Regions from separate parts of the Paraburkholderia sp. GAS206C genome, predicted to be linked through region 2. Evidence: riboswitches for the same ligand, from Rfam matches in the RefSeq annotation. Region 2 holds a riboswitch; the other holds the start of a gene.
What was found. A riboswitch is a leader RNA that binds a small molecule or an ion and turns the genes downstream of it on or off. The one in region 2 is predicted to bind thiamine pyrophosphate.

Region 1: another riboswitch for thiamine pyrophosphate. It lies ahead of thiC (phosphomethylpyrimidine synthase ThiC); the one in region 2 lies ahead of P3T20_RS35470 (FAD-dependent oxidoreductase).

What each region holds. Positions count from the first base shown of each region.
Region 1 is NZ_JBNDKR010000009.1:396,334-400,755, forward strand. Features, by position in the region: gene thiC (phosphomethylpyrimidine synthase ThiC) at 77-2,008, opposite strand; TPP riboswitch at 2,101-2,219, opposite strand; gene P3T20_RS26440 (DUF1223 domain-containing protein) at 2,516-3,361, shown strand; gene P3T20_RS26445 (EamA family transporter) at 3,749-4,422, shown strand, end outside.
Region 2 is NZ_JBNDKR010000017.1:95,868-100,289, forward strand. Features, by position in the region: gene P3T20_RS35460 (thiazole synthase) at 1-422, opposite strand, end outside; gene thiS (sulfur carrier protein ThiS) at 496-693, opposite strand; gene P3T20_RS35470 (FAD-dependent oxidoreductase) at 766-1,920, opposite strand; TPP riboswitch at 2,118-2,229, opposite strand; gene P3T20_RS35475 (ABC transporter ATP-binding protein/permease) at 2,623-4,374, shown strand.

The DNA.
Region 1 (4,422 bases), on a different contig from region 2:
AAAGGCCCGCCAGCGGCGAGCCCTTGCGTTTCACGAGAAGCGAGGTGGCGCATCCTGCAGGCGCCACCCATCGGCCTCACTGCCGCTGATAAATCTCGGCGCCCTTTTTCATGAACTCGATCGACTTTACTTCCATGCCTTTCTTCAAGGCTTCGTCGTCGGTCACACCTTGCTGCGCGGCGAACTCGCGCACGTCCTGAGTGATCTTCATCGAACAGAAGTGCGGGCCGCACATCGAGCAAAAGTGCGCGACCTTGGCCGAGTCCTTCGGCAGCGTTTCGTCGTGGAATTCGCGCGCCTTGTCCGGATCAAGACCGAGGTTGAACTGGTCTTCCCAACGGAATTCGAAGCGCGCTTTCGACAGCGCGTTGTCACGCACCTGCGCGCCCGGGTGACCCTTCGCCAGATCCGCCGCATGGGCCGCAAGCTTGTACGTGATGATGCCGGTCTTGACGTCGTCCTTGTTCGGCAGACCCAGGTGTTCCTTCGGCGTGACGTAGCAGAGCATCGCCGTGCCGAACCAGCCGATCATCGCAGCACCGATGCCTGACGTGATGTGGTCGTAGCCAGGGGCGATGTCGGTGGTCAACGGTCCCAGCGTATAGAACGGCGCTTCGTCACACCATTCCAGTTGCAGGTCCATGTTCTCCTTGATCAGCTGCATCGGCACGTGGCCCGGGCCTTCGATCATCGTCTGCACGTCGTGCTTCCACGCGATCTGGGTGAGCTCGCCGAGCGTCTTCAGTTCGCCGAGTTGCGCTTCGTCGTTGGCGTCGTAGATCGAGCCGGGACGCAGGCCGTCGCCGAGCGAGAAGGCCACGTCATAGGCCTTCATGATTTCGCAGATGTCTTCGAAGTGTTCGTACAGGAAGCTTTCCTTGTGATGCGCGAGACACCACTTCGCCATGATCGAGCCGCCACGCGAGACGATACCCGTCATGCGCTTGGCCGTCAGCGGCACGTATTGAAGACGCACGCCGGCGTGGATCGTGAAGTAATCGACGCCTTGCTCCGCCTGCTCGATGAGCGTGTCGCGGAAGATTTCCCACGTCAGGTCTTCGGCCTTGCCGTTGACCTTTTCCAGCGCCTGGTAGATCGGCACCGTGCCGATCGGCACCGGCGAATTGCGGATGATCCACTCGCGCGTTTCGTGGATGTGCTTGCCGGTGGAGAGATCCATCACCGTGTCGCCGCCCCAGCGGATCGCCCACGTCATCTTGTCGACTTCTTCGCCGATCGACGAGGTCACCGCCGAGTTGCCGATGTTCGCGTTGACCTTCACGAGGAAGTTACGGCCGATGATCATCGGCTCGCTTTCGGGGTGATTGATGTTGTTCGGGATGATCGCGCGGCCGCGGGCCACTTCGTCGCGCACGAATTCCGGCGTGATTTCGGTGAGACCGTTCGGACCGAAGGCACTCGCGCCGAATGCCTGGCCCGGATGCTGACGGCCCATCATCGCCGCGAGCTTTTCGCCGTTCGGACCGCTCGTCTTGAGCGACTCAAGATACGCCGCGCGCTGCTGGTTTTCGCGGATCGCGATGTACTCCATTTCCGGCGTGATGATGCCTTTGCGCGCGTAGTGCATCTGCGAAACGTTGGCGCCGGCTTTGGCGCGGCGCGGCGTGCGATGCAGGCCCTGGAAGCGCAGATCGGCGGTGGCCGTATCGGCGGCGCGTTCGCGGCTGAAGTCGCTCGACAGACCGCTCAGCGCTTCGGTGTCGCCGCGTTCTTCGATCCAGCGTTGACGCAAAGCCGGCAGACCCGCGCGGATATCGATCGTGGCATCCGGATCGGAGTAGGGGCCCGACGTGTCGTAGACGAAGACCGGGGGATTCTTCTCGCCGCCGAAGCTGTCCGGTGTATCCGACTGGCTGATTTCGCGCATCGGCACGCGGATATCGTCGCGTGAGCCAGTGACGTAGATCTTGCGGGAATTCGGCAGCGGGGCGACAGCGGCCGCATCGACGTGAGCGTCGGCGGAAAGGAACTTCGGATTGGCGTTCATGCATTTCTCCATGCAAAGCTCTATGTGGGGCCGCTAAGCAGGAGACGAGATGGAAGTTGTCGGAATTCGCCAGAGGATGAGGCGGTGCTGCGCTACGAATTCCGTACGCTTCCCTGCGCTGGCATTATCCAGATCAGGTTCAAAGGGTATTTCTCACCCACGCAACACGGACCTCCAACCTCCGTGCGACGCAGGACCCCCGCGTTAGCAGCGCACACGATACACCGCCGGCGCAGTGCTTGGCAACCGGTCTCGAAATTGACGTGGCCCGAACGGTGACCGGCTTACAGCCTGTCGTGCTTATCTCTATTGGGCCGCGCGGGGTGATGCGCCGCAGCATGAAAGGTGGCGTTGCCCGATCTTTATCGTCAGCCACGCCATGTCCTCCAGTCCCGCAATAAAATTTCAGAGGCGCTGTCATAACGGGCGACGCTCGCCGACTAACGTGCAGATTTCCAGATGGAGCCTGCCATGAATCCCCTTATGCGTTCCCACGCGTATCCGCTTATGCCTGTACGCGTGCGTTCACTCACGCGCCGCTTTGCCGACTCGCCGATGGTGCGTGCCATCGCGCTGTTTGCCGCGCTAGCCACGAGCGGTGCCGCTCAGGCCGCCGATGCGATGTGCAAGGCGCACAGCCCGGCCCACCGTGTCGCGCTGGTCGAGTTGTACAGCAGCGAGGGTTGCAATAGCTGCCCGCCGGCGGATCACTGGCTGGGTCAGTGGAAGGACAGCGGTGCCGCTCGAGGCGTCGTGCCGCTTGCCTTGCATGTCGACTACTGGAACAGCCTTGGCTGGAACGACCGCTTCTCCCAGCATCGTTTCACTGAACGGCAGCAGACGCTGACCGATCTCGCCGGCGGCCACACGATTTACACGCCTGAAATCTTCGTGTCGGGGCGTGAGTTGCGTAGCTGGTCCCGGCCCGAGAGCTTCGATGAGCGTGTTCACGAGGTGACCGCCGAGCCGGCGCAGGCAGACGTTGCGCTTGAACTCGCGCCGCCTGCTCAGGGCACGAACGGTTTCGGCGTCGACGCGCGCTTCACGTCCAAAGCCACGGTCCACGATCCATTGAACGCGTACGTCGCCGTCTATGAAAACGCACTGACGTCGCAAGTGCGCGCCGGCGAAAACAGTGGCGCGACGCTGCATCACGAACGCGTCGTGCGGCAATGGATCGGTCCGGTGCCGCTTGCGGGCGGCAGCGCGCAGATTCGCCGTGAGATCGCGCTCGATGCCACCGATGCCGCCGACCGCCAGGCGCAGCCGGACAGGTTCGGCGTCGTGGCCTTCGTCGAAAACGCATCCACCGGCGAGGTGTTGCAGGTGACGGAACTGGCCGCCTGTCAGTGAGGCCGCCGGCGATCGATTGAGGTCGACGCCTTCGCCATGAGTAACCCTCGATCTGAACCTCGCACCTGATTTTCGGAGACTTGAAACCTCGCATGCTCTAGCCGTCGCGGCGTCTGTTCGGCAGGCAGTCGCTCGCACGGACGCCCAGCCGCTTTCCGGATACAGAATTTACGATTCTTTCATGGACGCCCAACCGCGTTCCTGCATAATGCTGCGGTGCGTGCCGCGGTTGTCCGCCGTTGCCGTCCCCAAGTACTTCTGCCCGTTCTACCACCATGTCTTTGAGCCTTGCCTGCCAGGCCGCATCCACGATGCGGCGCCCGCCATCTGGACCCAGCGTCCCCAGCGGGGGCACAACGCCTCGAACGACATGGGTGGATTGAACGCATGTCGCTGCAACTTCCTGGCCGTTTTCCTCTCCGTTTTGCCTTTCGCCTGCCTCAGTCTCATGCTGGCCGGATCGCGCTCGCGCTGAGCGTCGTCTACCTCGTGTGGGGCTCCACGTATCTGGCCGTGCACGTGGCGCTCGGATCATTCCCGCCGCTCCTTCTGTCCGGCCTGCGCAACCTGTTTGCGGGCATCGGCCTGTTCGTCTTCGCCGCGCGTCGCGACCCGGTCTGGCCAAACGCTGCTGAGATTCGCAACGCCGGGCTGGTCGGCACGATGCTGGTGGGTCTCTCGAGCGGGATGCTGGCGTTCGGCATGCGCACGGTCGGCACCGGCACTGCCGCGGTCATGGTCGCTACCGTGCCGCTGTTCGCTACCGTCATCGCCGCTGTGGCGGGACGCAAGATCGGGCGGGGCGAATGGTTTGCCGTGGGCCTCGGACTCGTGGGGATTGCGATCCTGAGCCAGGGCGGTGGAGCGTCGGGTTCGGCCGGCGGGAGTCTCGCAATTCTGTGTGGCGCGCTCTTCTGGGCAGGCGGCGCGCATCTGGCTGGACGGCTGAAACTGCCGTCGGACCTGTTTATGTCTACCGCGTTGCAGATCGGATTGGGTGGCGCGATGTCGACGATCGTCGCGTGGCTGTCCGGCGAGCGCATGGCCGAACTGCACATCCT
Region 2 (4,422 bases):
TCCGTGCAGTACGGCAGCACCTTGAAACCGTCCTTGACGAGTCGCGCAGCCGCTTCGATCAGACCGACCGGATCGGGCTGCAACGTGTAGTCGTCGCCGATCAGTTCGAGCTTGATCCAGTCGGTTTCGAAGACTTCACGCGCCATGTGGGCGGTCGTGACCGCCTCGCCGACGCTCTGGCAGCCGGCCGTGTTTGGCAATAGCGGCACGCCGTGGCGCTTGAGCAGATCGAAGAAGCCGGCTTCGGCACCGCCTTCGTTCATCTGCCGGCGCAGCGCGACGGTAATCATGCCAGGCTTCGCCGCATCGATCGAGTCGGACAGCGACTGCAGCGACGGATAGCGTGACGTGCCGAGCAACACCCGGCTGGCGAAGGTTTCGCCGTACAGCGTGAGCGCGTCGGCGGGAATGGGAGAAGTCATCTGGAAATCCTTGTCTCTGGCAATACCCGGCGACCTGGCTGTTCGGCTACGTGGTCGCGGGTAATCACCGTTTTTAGCCGCCGGCGACCGGTTGCACGACGTCGAGCTTGTCACCCGCTTGCAGCGCGCGCGCGGCGTGCTGGGTACGGGCCACAAAGTCGCCGTTCAGCGCAACCGCGAACGGCGGACGCGCGCCGAAAGCGGCGAGCGCGTCGGCGACGGTCGCCCCCTCGGGCAGCGACAACGGCTTCTGATTGATATGAATGTCCATGGTGTTCAGATACGGTTCAATCGATAGCGTAAGCGGCCGGCGGGGCAGCCCATGTGGCAATGGTCGCAACGCTCATGCCGGCACCTGCGAGCGGTTCTGCGGATCGAGCCGGGCAAGCTGGAACAGTTCGCTCCAGCGCGCGTCGCGCCGCCAGTCGTCGAAAGCGTCGGCATCGCCGATGCGTCCGTCGAGCAGCGCGGCGGCGAAACGGACGGCTTCGTCCGCGACTTCGGGCACGATCATATAGCCGTGCCGGTACAGGCCGTTCACGCGCAAGGTCTGCGCGCCATCCCAGACCAGCGCCGGACGGTGGTCCGGCAAGGTCGGGCGGCACTGCGAGTTCAATTCGAGGATGCGCGCCTCGCCGAAGCCGGGGTGGACCGAGAACGCTGCACTCAGCAATTCCAGCGCGGAACGCACGCTGACGGGCGACATGTCCTCGCCTTCCACTTCGGTTGCGCCGATCACGTAAAGATCGTCCTGCTTCGGCGCGATATACAGCGGATAGCGCGGATGCAGCAGACGCACCGGGCGCGTGAGCTTGATTCCAGGCGCGTGGACACGAGCGACTTCGCCACGAATGCCGCGCAAAGTCGGCAAAACATTCTTGGCACCGAGGCCGCGGCAATCGATCGTCACGCGTGCGGACGGTAACGCGCGATCATCCACGGGTGTGTTCCAGTGCGTTTCGACGCGCCGCTCGGCGAGCCCTGCGGCGAGCGCACTCAACACCTGGCGATTATCGAGTTGTCCCTCATGCGGCAACAGCCAGCCTTGCGCGAAACGGCCAGCCAGCGCGGGCTCGGTCGCGCCGAGTTGCGCACCCGAGAGCGTGACGAAGCCACCATCCAGCAGATCGGCGGGCGCATTCGAGCGCACCCGGCGTTCGAACAGCGGCGCTTCGGTGCGATCGGCGTGATGCCAGACTACGAGCGTCCCATTGCGTTGAAAGAACACCGGTACGGGCAGTTCGGCCAGTACTTGCGGCCAGGTATCGAGCGACGCGGCGCCGAGGCGCGTGATCAGCAATTCGGCGCTGGCCGCTTCGGCGAGCGGCGCGAGCATCGCGGCCGCCACCCACGCGGCGGCTTGCGAACCGGCGGCATCGCCGCGCTCGTAAAGCGCCACGCGATGCCCCGCACCGGCGAGGCGCCACGCGACCAGCCGGCCGCACAGTCCCCCGCCGATGACGGCGAAATCCGGTTGCGAGCGATCGAGCGCGTTCATTGCCGTCCTGCCGGCGCGCGCAGAGCGGCCTTGAGCGTCACGGGGCAAACGAAGCAATAGACTGAAGAATAAGCGGTCATCGTATCCTTTCCGTACGGCAACAGGCGCACGTACCCAAGGACGAAACCGGCGGGCGAGGCCGGCCGGGCAAAAAGCGCATCCAGTGACGGACGCTGCCCGGCGGGGAATGGAAGAAAAGCCAACTTCCGGAAACTTCCCGCGCCGGTATTACCCGGATCGGGTGCAAAGGGTCTCTCTCAGCCTTGCTGCGGCGTGTGGCCCGCGCGCAAAGCACCCCTGTTTCGTCGAGAGTCATTAGACCATAAAAGGCGCGGCGGCCGCAAACCGGGGGCGGCGGAGCTGCTGCGATCACGGGCGGGCAGACCGTCGGGCCTGGGCGATTCATGTAGCCTCGCTCGGAGCCTCTGGCACAATGCGGCGATGGAGTCTGCGCCGTTGTCGTGGGCTCTCGCGTCAAACGCGACAACCATACGCCGGTCGCGCGAGACCGCGGTCCAGTGCCCCAGGTGATTAATTTTCGCTTAAGCCGCCGGCGGCAGAATCGGGCGGTCGTACGACGGGTTCGAGGCCCGGGCCGCTATTTGCAATTCCGCTGTGGCTCCGATCCACTATAGGCAAGCCGGTCCTGGCTTGCTTGCAGCGGGTCGGTCCAAGATGAGCCAGTATTTCTTCAGGATGGTCATGACACCCAATACTTCCCCTGCCAGCCCGCTCGAGCCGGACGACAAGGTCTCCGCGTGGAGTCTGATCAAGCCCTACTGGGTCTCTGAGGAATGGAAGATCGCGTGGGGGCTGCTGATTGCGATCATTGTGATCAACCTCGTCAACGTGTGGATCAGCGTCAGGTTCAATACCTGGAGCGGCGAGTTCTTCAATATGCTGCAAAACAAGAGCGTGAAGGACTTTCCCCACCTGATGTTGGTGTGGGCCGGCCTTGTGGCAGCGCTGATCGTCCTCTTTGTCTACGGCCGTTATTTGCGGCAGATGCTCGGCTTCCGGTGGCGCCAATGGCTCACGACCCGCTACCTCCAGGAGTGGCTCGGCGACGGCGCTTTCTACCGGATTGAGCGCGACCGCCTCGCTGACAACCCCGACCAGCGGATCAGCGACGACTTGCAGTCATTTGCGACCAGCACGCTCACGCTGACGCTCGACCTGCTGTCCACGGTCGTCACACTCATTACGTTCGTTACCATCCTCTGGTCCCTCGCTGGAGCATTGACCGTGTCACTGGGTGGCATGCCGATCGTCATTCCAGGCTACATGGTGTGGGTCGCCGCGCTCTACGCGCTGGGCGGCTCGTACATGATCTACAAGCTCGGCCACCCGCTCGTTTCGATCACCTACCAGCAGCAAAAGGTTGAGGCAGATTTCCGCTTTGGACTGATCCGGGTGCGCGAGAATTCTGAGCAGATCGCGTTTTACGATGGCGAGCAAACCGAAGAGGCCACCGCGCAAAACTTCTTTCAACGCATTCGCGACAACTGGTGGCGCGTGATGAAGTACACGAAGCGCCTGAGTTTCGTGCTCAGTTTCTACAGCAACATCGCGTACATTTTTCCACTCATTGTCGCCTCGCCCAAGTACTTCACCGGCGCGTTCACAATGGGCGTGCTGATGCAGATCCAGAACTCGTTCGGCACCGTCAGCGATTCATTTTCCTGGTTCATCAACAGTTACGGCAGCCTCGTCGATTGGCGCGCTACGGTGAATCGTCTGCGGGAATTCAAGCGCGTCATGCGTGCGTCGCATCTGAAAGAGTCCATCTCGCCGGCTACCGCACATGGCGGCATCAACCTGCACTACGTCGACGAAGAAAAGCTCAGCACGGATGGTCTCTCGCTGGCCTTGCCGAACGGCACCCCGCTCTCACAGATCCGCAATATCACGATTAACCCCGGTTCGCGCTGGCTCGTGCGAGGTCCGTCGGGTTCCGGCAAGAGCACCTTGATGCGTGCGCTTGCCGGACTGTGGCCGTTCGGCGACGGCTCGATCGACGCACCGGTCAATGCGCGCATGATGTTCATCCCCCAGCAGAGCTACATGCCGATCGGCACGTTGAAAGCGGCGCTCACCTATCCGTCCTCCGCCGAGACCTACGCCGACGACGAATGCCGCGAAGCGCTGCGTACCTGCCACCTCGACGACTATGTGGGCCGCCTCGACGAATCGGGACACTGGGCCCGCATCATGTCGCCGGGCGAACAGCAGCGTCTCGCAGCAGCGCGCGTGCTGCTGCACAAGCCCGACTACCTGTTCCTCGACGAGGCAACCAGCGCGCTCGACGCGGCCAACGAAGCGCGGCTCTACCATCTCTTCACGGAGCGTCTGCCGAAGGCCGCCATCGTCAGCGTCGCGCACCGCGAATCGCTCGCGGCGTTCCACGAAGAAACGCTCGATGTCGAGCGAGCGGGCGAACCCGTCGCCGCTTAGGCAACGCGTCACTTGACCGGGTCGCGATTGACCGGGTCGCGATTGACC